One region of the Tenggerimyces flavus genome, then DNA from elsewhere that is predicted to be linked to it. Evidence: riboswitches for the same ligand, from Rfam matches in the RefSeq annotation. Region 1 holds a riboswitch; the other holds the start of a gene.
What was found. Region 1 has a riboswitch for thiamine pyrophosphate ahead of thiD (bifunctional hydroxymethylpyrimidine kinase/phosphomethylpyrimidine kinase). Riboswitches for the same ligand answer to the same signal wherever they lie in the genome.

Region 2: linked by a shared signal. The riboswitch ahead of thiO (glycine oxidase ThiO) and the one ahead of thiD (bifunctional hydroxymethylpyrimidine kinase/phosphomethylpyrimidine kinase) in region 1 are both predicted to bind thiamine pyrophosphate.

What each region holds. Positions count from the first base shown of each region.
Region 1 covers NZ_JAFBCM010000001.1:7,448,746-7,456,477, reverse strand. The annotation lists gene JOD67_RS34680 (glycosyltransferase family 9 protein) at 1-750, opposite strand, end outside; TPP riboswitch at 803-904, shown strand; gene thiD (bifunctional hydroxymethylpyrimidine kinase/phosphomethylpyrimidine kinase) at 895-1,707, shown strand; gene JOD67_RS34670 (TenA family protein) at 1,704-2,330, shown strand; gene JOD67_RS34665 (cysteine desulfurase family protein) at 2,348-3,544, shown strand; gene mnmA (tRNA 2-thiouridine(34) synthase MnmA) at 3,544-4,614, shown strand; gene JOD67_RS42225 (prolyl oligopeptidase family serine peptidase) at 4,915-6,957, shown strand; gene JOD67_RS34650 (methionine synthase) at 6,954-7,732, shown strand, end outside.
Region 2 covers NZ_JAFBCM010000001.1:6,354,520-6,362,251, forward strand. The annotation lists gene JOD67_RS29840 (TIGR03960 family B12-binding radical SAM protein) at 1-1,585, opposite strand, end outside; gene JOD67_RS29845 (thiazole synthase) at 1,720-2,481, opposite strand; gene thiS (sulfur carrier protein ThiS) at 2,484-2,684, opposite strand; gene thiO (glycine oxidase ThiO) at 2,675-3,724, opposite strand; TPP riboswitch at 3,720-3,826, opposite strand; gene thiE (thiamine phosphate synthase) at 3,828-4,481, opposite strand; gene JOD67_RS29865 (GNAT family N-acetyltransferase) at 4,500-5,066, shown strand; gene JOD67_RS29870 (class I SAM-dependent methyltransferase) at 5,063-5,617, shown strand; gene JOD67_RS29875 (class I SAM-dependent methyltransferase) at 5,607-6,326, opposite strand; gene JOD67_RS29880 (GNAT family N-acetyltransferase) at 6,412-7,317, opposite strand; gene JOD67_RS29885 (hypothetical protein) at 7,442-7,732, shown strand, end outside.

The DNA of each region.
Region 1 (7,732 bases):
CCCCGAGAGCGACAGCCACGGCGTTCCGGCGGCGAGGGCAGCCATGCCGAAGCCGGAGTGTGGGCTGACGAACACGTCGCAGCTCGCGACCACCGTTAGCTGGTCGATCAGTGGCAGGTCGAGGGCCGACTCCGACGGTACGCACTCCTGCAGCCGCGCGATCTCGGCGGCGGAGTACGTCGTCCGCGTCCGCCCGTCGTCGCCGAGCTTGCCCAGGAACACGAACGTGGCCGTGGGAATCCGCGCGGCCAACGTCCGCAGGATCAGCTCCCACGACGCCACCGACGGGTACAGCGAACGGTCCGCGCTCCCGCCCGGCAGCACGGCGATGCGCGGGCTGTCGCTCCGCACGGTTGGGGAGAGCGCGAGGCGGAAGTGCTCGCCCGGCGAGTACGGCGCCGCGGCTGTCACGCCGATGCGCGCACGGCACACGTCGTAGTACGCCGCGATGCCGGGGAACAACGCGCGTTGCTCCGGCTGTGACGCCCGACCGTCCTCCGACACGAGGTCGAACGCCTCCGGCAGCTCGGCGACGAACGGCACTGATGGGTCGAACAGGTCGAGCCGAACCGGATACACCGCCTCGACGAACGGGCACAGCGACGCGAGCTCGACCGGCGTCGCGGCGTTCAGGGCCACCGAGATCTCCAGCGACGGATCCCTGCGGTGGTGCCCGTACGCGAGGTGCAGCGCCTCGATCGCGTGGCCGACGTTATGGGCGTACACGAAGTTCACCAGCAGGCTGGTCACGTTCGGCCACGCTACCGATGGCGCCGGAATCCGCAACGGGTTAAGGTCGAAGTCGAGTGACGCGGGGTGCTCCCCATCCGAGGGCGAGCTGAGATCACACCCGTTGAACCTGCTCCAGCTAACACTGGCGAAGGGACTGTCGCAATGGCTACTCCTGTTGCGTTGACCATCGCCACCAGCGACCCGTCTGGTGGCGCCGGGATCCAGGCCGACCTCAAGACGTTCTCCGCGCTCGGCGCGTACGGCACCGCGGTGCTCGTCGCGCTCACCGCGCAGAACACCCACGGAGTCACGGGGATCCAGACGATCCCCACCGCGTTCATCACCGAGCAGCTCGACACGCTGTTCGCCGACGTCCGCATCGACGCGGTCAAGATCGGCATGCTGGCGAACGCGGCGATCGTCGACACCGTGGTCGACGCGCTCGAACGGCATCGCCCGCCGTACGTCGTCCTCGATCCCGTCATGGTCGCCATGAGCGGGGACCGGCTGCTCGAGCGCGACGCCGTGCGCACGTTGCGCGACCGGTTGCTCCCGCTCGTCGATATCGTCACGCCGAACCTGCCCGAGGCCGCCGACCTGCTCGGCGTCGAGCCGGCACGGACCGACCAAGAGGCCGAGGACCAGGCGCGGGCGCTGCGCGAACTCGGCGCCAAACGGGTCCTGCTCAAGGGCGGGCACCGCACCGAGTCGGCCGAGTCCACCGACCTCTTCGTCGACGGCGACACGCTCGTACGGTTATCGGCGTCGCGGGTGGAGACGAAGAACTCGCACGGCACCGGCTGCACGCTCTCGTCGGCGATCGCGGCGCTGCTGGCTCGCGGGTTCGCCTGGGGGGATGCCGTGCGGGAGGCGAAGGCGTACGTGACCGAAAGCCTGCGTGCCGCCGACTCGTTGGGTGTGGGCACGGGCAACGGTCCGGTCCACCACTTCCACGCCTGGTGGGGGAGCGCATGACCTTCACGAACGAGGCCTGGACGGCCACGGAGGACGTGCGCAAGGCGATCGACGCGCTGCCGTTCCTGACTGAGCTCGCGTCCGGCGCTCTGGCGAGAGACCGGTTCATCTACTACCTCGCCCAGGACGCGCACTACCTCGCCGACTACGCCCGCGCGCTCGCCGCGACGGCTTCCAAGGCGCCGACGACCGAGGAGGTCGCGTTCTTCGCCAAGGCCGCGCACGAGTGCGTCGTCGTCGAACGGCAGCTGCACGAGACGCACGTCTCGCAGCTCGAGCGGTGGCGGCCGTCGCCGACCTGCCGCGCGTACACGTCGTACCTGCTCAGCCTCGACGACTACGCGGTCCAGGTCGCGGCGGTGCTGCCGTGCTTCTGGATCTACCAGGACGTCGGCAGCCGGATGTACGCCGAGGTCGAGCTCGACGGCCATCCGTACGGTGACTGGATCGGCACGTACGGCGATCCGGCCTTCGCTGTCGCGACCGAGCAGGCCAAGGCGATCGCCGACCGAGCCGCCCACCCGGCGGCGTTGGAGCGCATGCACGAGGCCTTCGTTACGGCGTCCCGCTATGAGTGGATGTTTTGGGAGGCGGCCTACCGCCAAGAGGACTGGCCTGTCTGACCTACTCTTGAGAGGCGATGACTTCCCACATCTACCTCGATCACGCCGCTACGACTCCGATGCGTCCGGAGGCCGTGGCGGCGATGGTCGCTCACCTCGACAAGCTCGGCAACGCGTCCTCGCTGCACGCCTCGGGGCGCGCGGCGCGGCGTGTGGTCGAGGAGTCCCGCGAGACCGTCGCCCAGGCGCTCGGCGCGCGGCCGTCGGAGGTCGTGTTCACCGGCGGCGGGACCGAGGCCGACAACCTCGCGGTCAAGGGCCTGTTCTGGGCCCGGCACACCGCCGACGCCCGGCGCACGCGCGTGCTGGTGAGCGCGGTCGAGCACCACGCCGTACTCGACGCGGCGCAGTGGTTGGCGAAGGAGGCCGGCGCCTCGTTGGAGCTGCTGCCGGTCGACCGGGACGGCCGGGTACTCGTCGAGGCCGCGCGGGACAGCATCGCGCGCTCGCCCGAGACCGTGGCGTTCGTCAGCGTGATGTGGGTCAACAACGAGGTCGGGACGATCCAACCGGTGGCCTCGATCGCCTCGATCGCGGCGGAGTACGGGATCCCGGTGCACACCGACGCGGTGCAGGCCGTGGGACAGCTGCCGGTCGACTTCTCGACGGCTGGCGTGGACGCGTTGACGGTGACGGGGCACAAGGTCGGCGGGCCGTTCGGCGTCGGTGCGCTGGTGTTGCGGCGGGAGACGTCGGTGACGCCAGTGCTGCATGGCGGCGGGCAGGAGCGGGACGTACGTTCCGGCACGCTCGACGTGCCCGCGATGGCGGGCTTCGCTGCGGCGATCGAGCTCGCCGTGCGGGAGCAGGCGCAGCTCGCCGCCTCTCTGTCGGAGCTGAGCTCTGAGCTCGTGCGGCAGGTGCTGGCCGCCGTTCCGGAGGCTGAGCTCAACGGATCCGTCGGTGTCGACCGGCTGCCGGGGAACGTGCATTTTTCCTTCCCTGGTTGCGAAGGCGACTCGCTGCTGTTGCTGCTCGACGCGCGCGGTATCGAGTGCTCGACCGGATCGGCGTGCTCGGCCGGTGTCGCCGAGCCCAGCCACGTACTGATCGCGATGGGCCGGGACGAGGAGCGGGCGCGCGGGTCGTTGCGGTTCAGCCTCGGGCACACCTCGACGCAAGCCGACGTCGACGCGCTCGGTCGGGTGATCGGGCCGGTCGTCGAGCGGGCTCGCAAGGCTGGTTTGGTCAATCTGGGTGGGGGTTCTCGCTGATGCGCGTTCTTGCCGCCATGTCCGGCGGAGTGGACTCGGCCGTCGCCGCGGCGCGTGCCGTCGAGGCCGGGCACGACGTGACCGGGGTGCACCTCGCGCTTTCGCGCAACCCGCAGTCGTACCGTTCCGGCGCGCGCGGCTGCTGCACGCTCGAGGACGCGCGCGACGCCCGCCGGGCGGCCGATGTGTTGGGAATCCCGTTCTATGTCTGGGATCTGGCCGAGCGCTTCCACGCTGACGTGGTGGAGGACTTCGTCGCGGAGTACGCGGCGGGACGTACGCCGAACCCTTGCCTGCGCTGCAACGAGAAGATCAAGTTCGCCGCCGTTCTCGACCGGGCGATCGCGCTGGACTTCGACGCGGTCTGCACGGGGCACTATGCGCGGCTCGTCGACGGGCCTGCCGGGCGGGAGCTGCATCGGGCGGTCGACCACGAGAAGGACCAGTCGTACGTGCTGGGTGTGCTGACCGCGGAGCAGCTGGCGCACGCGATGTTCCCGCTCGGCTCGACGCCGAAGTCTGCTGTCCGGGAGGAGGCTGCGGCGCGGGGGCTGGCGGTGGCGGAGAAGCCGGACAGCCACGACATCTGCTTCGTCGCCGACGGAAACACCGCGGGTTTCCTGTCGTCGCATCTGGGCTCGCAGCCGGGCAATGTCGTCGACGAGGCTGGCGAGGTGCTGGCCACGCACGAGGCGGCGTACGCCTTCACCGTCGGCCAGCGGCGCGGGCTCCGGCTCGGCCGCCCCGCGGCGGACGGGAAGTCGCGGTACGTGCTGTCGATCGAGCCCGTCTCGCGCACCGTGACGGTCGGCCCGCGCGAGCACCTCGCGGTCTCGACGATCACCGGCTCCACGCCCCGCTGGTGCGGCCCGGCTCCCTCGGGTGTAGTCGGCTGCGAGGTCCAGATCCGCGCCCACGGCGAGACCGTCGGGGCGACCGCCTGGATCGAGGACGAGACCGTCCGCGTCGACCTCACCACCCCCGCCCACGGCGTAGCCCCCGGCCAGGCCGTCGTCCTCTACGACGGCACCCGCGTGATCGGCTCGGCCACCATCGCCTCCACCGCCTAGCCTCCGGAGCCGCCAGGGTTTCGAATGAAGGGCACCTTCATTCGAACCTATTGAATGAAGGTGCCCTTCATTCAAAACGTGGCGAGGCGTGGGCTTCCAGCTCGAGCGTGATCGGTTCGGCCACCATCGCCTCCACCGCCTAGCCTCCCCGTCCTCCCCGACTCGCCGCCCGCACGAGCTCGCAAACTGTGGGGTTCTGGTACAGACACGCCAGCGTGTCTGTACCAGAACCCCACAGTTTGTGGCGGGCGAGGAGTGCGCGGGGTCCGAAGGCGGGTGGCGGGTGGGTAGATTCGAGGGGTGACTCACGACGTCGACAACGACCCCTATCTCTGGCTCGAGGATGTGACCGGGGCCGAGGCGCTGGCCTGGGTGCGGAACCGGAACGCCGAGGCGCTGGACCGGTTTGCCGGGACGGGCAGGTTTGGCCTGCTGCGCAACGGGATTCTCCAGGTGCTCGACTCCGACGAGAAGATCCCGTACGTCAACCGCCGGGGCGAGTACCGCTACAACTTCTGGCGCGACGCGACCAACCCCAAGGGGCTGTGGCGGCGCACCACGCTCGAGGAGTACCGCAAGGACCAGCCCGAGTGGGACGTGCTGCTCGACCTGGACAAGCTCGCCGAGGACGAGGGCGAGAACTGGGTCTGGGCCGGCGCGCAGGTCCTGCGCCCGGAGTACAGGCACACGCTGATCCAGCTGTCCCGCGGCGGCGCTGACGCGACCGTCGTGCGCGAGTTCGACCTCGAGACGCGGACGTTCGTCACCGAGAACGCGTTCACCCTCGCCGAGGCGAAGACGATGGTCGACTGGATCGACGTCGACACCCTCTTCGTCGGCTCCGACTTCGGCCCCGGCACGCTCACCGCGTCCGGCTACCCGCGGACGACACGGCTCTGGCGCCGCGGCACCAAGATCGCCGACGCCGAGCTGATCTTCGAGGGCAAGGCCGAGGACGTCGGGGTGTGGACGTTCCACGACGACACCGTGGGCTTCGAACGCGACTTCATCCAGCGGATGGTCGACTTCTACACCTCCGAGCTCTACCTCCGGAGCGAGAACGGCGAGCTCACCAAGATCGACGTTCCCGACGACGCGACCGCGAGTACGCACCGCGAGTGGCTGCTCATCGACCTGCGCTCGGACTGGACGGTCGGCGACACCACCCACCCGTCCGGCAGCCTGCTCGCCACCAAGCTGGCATCGTTCATCGACGGCGACCGCACGCTCCAAAGACTCTTCACCCCCGACGAGCACACCTCACTCGCCGGCCACAGCTGGACGAGAAACCACCTGTTCCTCAACAAACTCCACGACGTCACCAGCCAGCTCTCCGTCCTTACGCCAGGTGAGAACGGCTGGACCGAGGAGCCGCTCGCCGGCGTCCCACCGATGTCCACCGCGACCGTCGGCGGCACCGACTCCGACCTCGACGACGAGTACGAGCTGCACGTCCAGAGCTTCGTCCGGCCGGCTACGTTCGCCCTGGGCAGGATCGGCGACGGCCCGGCGGAGGTGCTCAAGCAGCTGCCGGAGTTCTTCGACGTCGAGGGCCTCGACGTGTCGCAGCACTTCGCGACCTCCGACGACGGAACCAAGATCCCTTACTTCCAGGTCACTCCGCCCGGCGCGCAGCCCGAGGGCGGCTGGCCGACGCTGCTCGACGGGTACGGCGGCTTCGAGGTCCCGCGCGAGCCCACGTACTCAGGCTCCGACGGCCGCTCCTGGCTGATCCGGGGCGGCGCGTACGTGCTGGCGAACATCCGCGGCGGCGGCGAGTACGGCCCCGCGTGGCACGAGGCGGGCCGCGGGCACAACCGGCACAAGGTGTTCGAGGACTTCGCCGCCGTGGCGCGCGACCTCGTCACCCGCGGCGTCACGGTGGCCGCGAGGCTCGGCATCGAGGGCGGCAGCAACGGCGGCCTGCTCACGACCGTCATGCTGACCCGCTACCCGGAGCTGTTCGGCGCCGTCGTCTCTCAGGTGCCGCTCACCGACATGCGGCGCTACTCCAAGCTGCTCGCGGGCGCGTCCTGGGTCGCGGAGTACGGCGATCCCGACGACCCCGAGGACTGGGCGTACCTCGCGACGTACTCGCCGTACCACCAGGCGAGCGCCGACAGGAGCTACCCGCCGATCCTGCTCACGACCTCGACCCGCGACGACCGCGTCCACCCCGGCCACGCCCGCAAGCTGGCTGCACGGCTGCGGGAGCTCGGCCACGAGGTGCACTACTACGAGAACATCGAAGGTGGTCACGGTGGAGCGGCCGACAACAAGCAGTCGGCGTTCATGAACGCGCTCGCGTTCGAGTTCCTCTGGCAGAAGTTGGGTGGCTCGTGAACGAGGTCCCCGGCTGGGCGTCGGGGGCGGCGACGGGCGTCGGCTCGTTGCCGTACGAGAACGTGGTCGAGGCGACGCGAACGGTGGTGGGCGAGCTGCCCGACCTGCCGCACCTCCCCGAGCTCCCCGGGCGAGGCGTCGCGGGAGGCATGATCGGCCGGACCTGCGCGCTGCTCGCCGAGCTGCACGTCGACCTGCAGCCCGCCGGCTGGCGGCTCACCCCTGGTGAGGGGCTCGACGAACGGCGGGCGAAGTCGCTGCTGGCCCAGGATCTCGACGCGCTCGAGGAGGTCGCCCAGGGCTATCAGGGTCCGCTGAAGGTGCAGGCCACCGGACCCTGGACGCTCGCCGCCAGCGTCGAGCGGCCCAAGGGCGACCGCGTGCTCGCCGACCACGGCGCCCGGCGCGAGCTCGCCCAGTCGCTCGCGGAGGGGCTGAAGGACCACGTCGCCGACGTCCGGCGCCGCGTGCCCGGAGCGCAGGTCCTCGTGCAGCTCGACGAACCGTCCCTGCCCGCCGTGCTCGCGGCGGGCATCCCGACCGCGTCCGGCTTCTCCCGGCACCGCGCCGTCAGCGGCCAGGACGCGCGAGAACGGCTCGCCGAGGTCAACGCGACCATCGAGGCCGCCGGAGCGTTCCCGCTCGTACACAGCTGCGCGGCGAACGTGCCGTTCGCCCTGCTGCACGCGGCTGGCGCCCGTGGACTCTCCTTCGACGTGCACCAGATCAGCGACGCCCAACTCGAGCACCTCGGCGTCGCGGTCGACGACGGCGT
Region 2 (7,732 bases), 1.1 Mb from region 1:
CCCACACCGCGCGGATCACGCGGCTCACGCGACGGTCGCCGCGGGACAGCAGTCCTTCGACCACCGACGGCTGCCCGTCGTGGTAGCGGATGCCGATCGCCTTGCCGAACTCGCGACTCGTCCGGATCGCCGACTTGAGCTTGTCCAGCCGCGCGTCCACCGTCTCCCACGCGGCCTGCCCAGCCCACTGGAACGGCGTGTGCGGCTTGGGTACGAAGCCACCGATCGACACCGTGCAACGGATGTCGCGCCGCCCCGACACCTCACGCCCGGTCGCGATGACCTTCTTCGCGAGCTCTGCGATCGCGAGCACGTCCTCGTCGGTCTCGGTCGGGAGGCCGCACATGAAGTACAGCTTCACCTGCCGCCACCCGTTCGAGTACGCCGTCGCGACGGTCTTGATGAGGTCTTCCTCGGACACCATCTTGTTGATCACGCGGCGCAGCCGGTCGCTGCCGCCTTCGGGCGCGAACGTCAGACCCGACCGGCGACCGTTGCGGGACAGCTCGTTCGCCAGCGTGATGTTGAACGCGTCGACGCGCGTGGAGGGCAACGACAGCGAGACGTTCGTGCCCTCGTACTGGTCCGCGAGGCCCTTCGCGACGTCACCGATCTCGGAGTGGTCGGCGCTCGACAGCGACAGCAGGCCGACCTCTTCGAAGCCGGACGACTCGATGCCGTTCTTCACCATGTCGCCGATGGTGGAGATGCTGCGCTCGCGTACGGGCCGCGTGATCATGCCCGCCTGGCAGAACCGGCAGCCGCGCGTGCAGCCGCGGAAGATCTCGACGGAGAACCGCTCGTGCACGGTTTCGGCCAACGGGACAAGGGGTTTCTTCGGGTACGGCCACTCGTCGAGGTTCATCAGCGTGTGCTTGATGACGCGGAACGGCACCCCCGAACGGTTCGGCACGACGCGGCGGATCCGCCCGTCCGGCAGGTAGTCCACGTCGAAGAACTTCGGTACGTACACCCCGCCCGTCGCCGCGAGCCGGAACAGCAGCTCGTCGCGCCCGCCGGGCGAGCCCTCTTCCTTCCACTCGCGCACGATGTCGGAGATCTTCAGCACGATCTCCTCGCCGTCGCCGAGCACGGCGGCGTCGAGGAAGTCGGCGATCGGCTCCGGGTTGAACGCTGAGTGCCCGCCGGCGAGCACGATCGGGTGCTCGTCGCCGCGGTCGCGCGCCTCGAGCGGGATGCCCGCGAGGTCGAGCGCGGTGAGCAGGTTGGTGTAGCCGAGCTCGGTCGAGAACGAGACGCCGAGTACGTCGAACGCGCCGACCGGACGGTGCGCGTCGACGGTGAACTGCGGGATGTCGTTCTCCCGCATCAGCTTCTCGAGGTCCGGCCAGACCGAGTAGGTGCGCTCGGCGAGGATCCAGTCGCGCTCGTTCAGCACCTCGTACAGGATCTGCACGCCCTGGTTGGGGAGGCCGACCTCGTACGCGTCGGGGTACATGAGGGCCCAGCGGACCTGGACGGAGTCCCAGTCCTTCAGGGTTTGGTTGAGCTCGCCGCCGACGTACTGGATCGGCTTCTGCACGAGCGGAAGCAGCGGCTCCAGCTGGGGGAAGATCGAGTTCACGGCCTCGAAGCTCTCGTCGGGGGAAGGGGCAGCTACACGGAGCGGCCGGATCGTCGAAGAAGCCGGACCGTCCACCGTCAGGTTGCGGACCGGCTTTGGCGAAACTGAGCGATCCGGACCGCGACCAGACAAAGCTAGGGTAGCTGGGGACTGGAAGCTTGAGCGGCCCAGTGGCGTTGCGGGATGCGGCCGGCGAGCCTGGCGAGCCGGCCGGCGTCGACGGCGAAGCGCATGGCGGCGGCCATCCGTTCGGGGTCGTTCGCCCTGGTCACGGGCGTGGCGAGCATCACCGCGGCGCAGCCCAGCTCCATCGCCAGCGCGGCGTCGGAGGCGGTGCCGATGCCCGCGTCGAGAACGACGGGAACGTTCGCGCCAGCGACGATCAGCTCCAGATTGTGCGGGTTGCGGATGCCGAGCCCGGTCCCGATCGGCGAGCCGAGCGGCATGACCGCCGCGCATCCGACGTCCTCCAGGCGGCGCGCCAGCACGGGGTCGTCGTTGCTGAACGGGAGCACCTGGAACCCGTCGTCGACCAGCCGCTCGGCGGCGTCGAGCAGCTCGACCGGATCGGGCAGCAGCATCCGGTCGTCGTACACGACCTCGAGCTTGACCCAGTCGGTGCCGAGTGCCTCGCGCGCCAGTTGCGCGGTGAGGACGGCGTCGGCTGCCGTACGGCAGCCGGAGGTGTTCGGCAGCGGCGCGATGTCGAGGCGCTTCAGCAGGTCGAGCAGACCGGGACCGCCGGAGGTGTCGGTACGCCGCAGCGCGACCGTGGTGATCTCGGCGCCGGACGCGACCAGCGCGCACTCGAGGATCGCGAGATTCGCCACTCCCCCAGTGCCCATGATCAGCCGGCTGGAGAACTCCTGGCCGGCGAACAGGAACGGGTCGTCCATGCTCAACCTCCCTGAACGGCGGTGAGGATCTCGACGACCGCGCCGTCGCGGACGTACGTCGTCGGCCACTCCGCACGCCGCACCACGCTGCTGTCGATCGCCACGGCGACACCGGTCTTCGGGGCGTCGACCAGTTCGAGCAACGCGGCGACGGTCAGGTCGCCGGCGAAGTGGCGCGAGGAGCCGTTCACCCTTATTTCCATGGGGATCCTTCCGTGAAACGGATCGGGTCGGCAGCCTTCGCCTCGGGCGGGATCGGCTCGTCTTCGAGTAGCGCGACGACGGTGTCGGCAGTGATCGGGGCGAGCAGGAGCCCATTGCGGTAGTGGCCGGTCGCGACGATCACGCCCGGCTCGAGCCAACCGACCAGCGGGAGGTTGTCGGGACTCCCCGGCCTGAGTCCGGCGGTCACCTCGGTGAGCGCGTACTCGGTGATGCCGGGCAGCAGTTGCTCGGCGTCGTTGAGCAGGTCGCGGACGCCGCCGGCCTTCGGGTGGAGGTCGAAGCCGGACTCGTACTGCGTCGCGCCGACCACGAGCCCGTTCGCGCGCGGGACGAGGTAGACGTGGCGGCCTTCGACGTGGCCGCGGATCGTGCGGGTCGGCGGCGGGAGCGCGCCCGAACGAGCCTCGAGCCGGAGGATCTCGCCCTTGACCGGTCGGACGAGCTTCTCGAGCAGGGGGTGCAGGCTGCCGCTCCACGCTCCGGCGGCGATCACCGTGACGTCGGCTTCGGGGACGGTCGCCGCGAACCGAACCCCAGCCTGCGCAGATGCGTCCCGGAGCGCGCTCAGCAGCTGGCGGTTGTCGACGGACAGGTCGCCGGGAACGTGCAGGCCAGCGCGCACGGCCGGCCCGAGCGCGGGTTCGAGCTGACGAAGGGCGCGGCCGGTGAGCGCGTCGACGTCGCGGCCTCGTTCGGCGACGTACGCGGCGAGCCGGTCGAGCTCGGCGCGGTCGGCCTGGTCGAGGGCGGCGACGATCGTTCCCGCCGTACTCAGACCGGCATCGCCGAGGTCGGCGGCGAACGACGGCCAGCGTTCGAGCGAGGCGGAACCAAGGTCGAGCAGGGATTCCTCACCGTGCCACGCCTCGGTGACCGGGGCGAGCATGCCGCCGGCGACCCAGGAGGCGCCGCGGGCGGTATGCGGGTCGTACAACGAGACGCCGTGCCCGCGCTGGGCCGCCCGCCAGGCGACGGACAGGCCGATCACGCCGCCACCGATGACGACGAGGTGCACCACGAGACCTCACGCTCCCTGCGCCGGCATTACCCGGATCAGGTTCCACGGTCGGAGCGTCCCGCTCCCTCTCAGCCCTGGCGCCGGGCTCCCGTGCGGACGCCTTCTACGCTACCGCAGCCTTGAGAGCGGCCGCGGCCGCGCGGGGGTCCTCGGCCTCGGTGATCGCGCGGACGACGACGATGCGCGTCGCGCCGGCCGCGAGGACCTCGGGCAGGCGCCGCTCGTCGATGCCGCCGATCGCGAACCATGGCCGCTCGGGCTTAGCCGAAGCGGTCGCCCGTACGAGCTCCAGCCCGGGCGCGGGCCGGCCGAGCTTCGTCGGCGTGGGCCAGCACGGCCCGGTGCAGAAGTAGTCGACGCCGTCCTCGACCGCAGCGGCGCTCGCCTGGTCGGTGTCGTGCGTCGAACGGCCGATCGCGATGTCCTCGCCGGCAACCGCGCGGGCGAACGTGACGGGCAGGTCGTCCTGGCCGAGATGGAGCACGTCGGCACCGGCGATCCGGGCGATGTCCGCGCGGTCGTTCACCGCGAGCAGCGCGCCGTGCCGGTGGCAGGCCTCGGCCAGGATCTCGAGCGCCGCGAGCTCCGGCTTGGCCTCGATCCCCTTGTCCCGCAGCTGAATGATGTCGACGCCGCCGGCGAGCGCGGCGTCGACGAACTCGGCGAGATCGCCGCGATCGTGGCGCGCGTCGGTGCAGAGATAGAGGTGGGCGTCGTTGAGGCGCTGGCGGATTTCAGTTGCGTCGAGTCCGGGCACGTACGGCACCCTATGTGGATGCTGAAGACCGAACGCCTGATCCTCCGCCCCTGGCGTCAAGAGGATCGGGAGCCTTTCGCTGCCATGAACGCCGACCCCGCTGTAATGGAGTTCTTCGTCTCGACGATGACCCACGAGGAGAGCGACGGTTTCGTCGACCGCATTGAGGAGGGCTGGGCTCAACGGGGCTTCGGGCTCTGGGCGGCCGAGGAGATCGAGTCCGGGACGTTCCTCGGCTTCATCGGATTCTTCTACCAGACGTTCGACGCCCACTTCACGCCCGCGTTCGAGATCGGCTACCGCCTGGCCCGCGCGGGATGGGGCAAGGGCTACGCGACGGAGGGTGCGCAGGCAGCCGTCCGGTACGGCTTCGAGGAGGCCGGCCTGACCGACATCGTGTCGATGACCTGCGTGCCGAACGTCCGGTCCCAGAACGTCATGCAAAAGCTCGGCATGACCCACGACCCCGCCGACGACTTCGACCACCCGCGCGTACCGGACGGCCACCCGTTCAAGCGGCACGTCCTCTACCGCCTCACCGCCGACCGCTGGCGCGAGCTCGACGCGGCTAACGTGGAGGCATGAACTCCGAACACGCCGCGTTCTGTTCGTCCGAGGAGTGGGCCGAGGCCATCCGGGTGCACGTGATCCCCGGAGTCGTCGGGGCGCTCGAGCTCGGCGAGGACGTCCTGGAGATCGGGCCCGGTTACGGCCCGACGACGGCCGAGCTCCGCCAGCTCACGCCGAAGCTGACCGCGATCGAGATCGACGAGCAGCTCGCGGACCGGCTCGCCGGGCTCTACCCGGACGTGACCGTGGTGCGCGGCAACGCGGCTTCGCTGCCGTTCGAGAACGAGCGGTTCAGCGCGGCGGTGTGCTTCACGATGCTGCACCACGTGACGACGGAGGAGCTGCAGGACCAGATCTTCGCCGAGACCCACCGCGTGCTCCGGCCCGGCGGCGTGTTCGCCGGGTCGGACAGCAGGGCGAGCGACGACCTGCGGGAGTTCCACCACGACGACATCTACAACCCGGTCGACCCCACCGGCCTCGCCGACCGCCTGCGGCGCGCCGGCTTCGCCGACCCGAAGGTCACGGTCGACGAAGACCACTTCATGTTCGAGGCTAGGGCTTGACCCCGACCGCGCGGCACCAGGCGAACGCGAGGTAGGCGGCGGGCGACTCGCCCCACTCCAGCCAGGCCCGCTCCATCTCGGCGAGCTCTTCCTTCGTCGCCAGGTCGTGTTCGAGCGCGGCGTCGGTGTAGCCGCCGGGCACCTGGGCGGCGCGGTCGCGGCCGAACTCGCGGACGGCCGCCGTGGTGCCGTACGGGATCGACTTCGTCGTCGCCTCGACGTCGACGAAGCCGGCTTCGTGCAGCAGGCCGCGCAGCTCGCGGCCGCGGTACGGATCGTCACCGCCGAGCTGCCACAGCCGCTCGCGGATCGCGTAGAACCGGCGCAGCAGCTCGGCGTGCGGTCCGGCGAGGATGAGGCCGCTGTACTCCACCGACGCCACCCCGACCACTCCCCCGGGACGAAGTACCCGTCGCAGCTCGGCCAGTCCGTCGACCGGCCGTTCCAGGGCCTCGAGCATCGAGTGCGCGAACGCCGCGTCGAACTCGCCGTCGGCGAACGGCAGGTCGTACACGCTGCCGTCCTGGAAGGTCACGTTCTCCGTCGGCTCCGCGAAGTCGTCGGCGAGGTCGACGCCGACCACCGAGCCCGCGTACGCGGCCAGGCCGAGCGTGATCTCGCCGTCGCCGCAGCCGACGTCGAGCACGCGGGCCTCAGGACTCAAGCGGGGCAGGAAGAAGTCCGCGTACGTCTCCGCCGACCGGTTCACCTCCACCACCCCCAACGGTTTGAATGAAGGGCACCTTCATTCGAACCTATTGAATGAAGGTGCCCTTCATTCAACGGGCGGCGGGTCACGCGGGGAGCTTCAGGGGGATCGGCGAGCGCAGGGAGATGCTCTCGGTGCGGTACGTGAAGCCGAGACGCTCGTTCAGCGCTCGCATGTCGGCGTTCCCCCGCTGGGTCCAGGTGTAGACCTCGACCAGACCGTTCTCCGCCGCCCACGCGAGCGTGCAGCGCTTCAACGCCGCGGCGACGCCTCGTCCGCGCCAGTCGCGGCGCACCACCGTGAGCGCGTGCTCGGCGCGGGTGGGCTCGTCGGGGTCGAGGTTGAAGCCGGCCATCCCGATCGCCTCGCCGTCGGCGAGCGCGGCGAACGTCGCCTCCGGGTCGGTGATCCAGTCGCCTTCCCAGTCCTCGTACGACACCACCAGGGGCGAGTCGATCGCCATGTCCTCGAACGCCTGCGTGCCGACGTTGTCGTACAACTCGCGCGTCAGGTCCGGCCGTTCGGCCAGCGTCACGATCTCCACACCCGCCGGCGCGGTCGGCCACGGCTCGGTCCCGATCGAGCGGATCTGCTCGACCTGCCGGTCGTACTCGTAGAACCCGAACCGCGTCCCGAACGCCACCGAGCCCGGGTCGTCGGCCATCGTGTCGACCTCGTCGAAGCCGAGCGCCTGCACGTGCGCCACCAGTTCGTGCAGCAAGGCGGTCCCGATCCCGCGGCGCTGGAAGGACGGAACGACGCGCGGCATGACCCAGGAGTGTCCCTTCCGCGAGGCGCGTCCCGCGTGGCCCGAGCCGACCACGGCATCGCCGACGATCGCCAACAGATGCCGGTCGTCCGGCTTGACCCCGCGGATGATCTCCTCGAGCGGGGCGACCCGTTCGTTCGGCGTGACCGCGACTCGGACCTCGCGCCAGGCGCGGAAGTCGGCCTCGCCGTCCACGGGTCGGATCGTCACGTCAGCAGGCATGGCACAGCTCCTCGTGTTCCTTCGTACGGTCGCGTGCCCTGGACCGACATCCCGATCGACATCATGCCCGAGCCCGGGCCCCGCGCGCCCCCGAATTGCGCGAGAGCCCTGCCAGAATGCGCACGTGCATACGGGGACGAAGAGGGCATCCATACTCGCGATCTGCGTCTTGGCCCTGGCCGGCTGCGGCGGACAGCCACCACCGGCACCGAGCCCGACCACCGGCTCGCCGGCGCCGACGGCCAGCGCGTCACCAACCATCACCGCGCCCAGCCCCTCGCCGAGCCCGCTCGACGCCAAGCGGCTCCGCTTCGCCCTCCTCACGCTGGCCGACCTCCCGTCGGGCTGGCGCAAGGTCCCGCCCGGGAGCGAGTCGGAGTCGAAGATCGCGCCGGCGTCCTGCCGCGCGGTGATG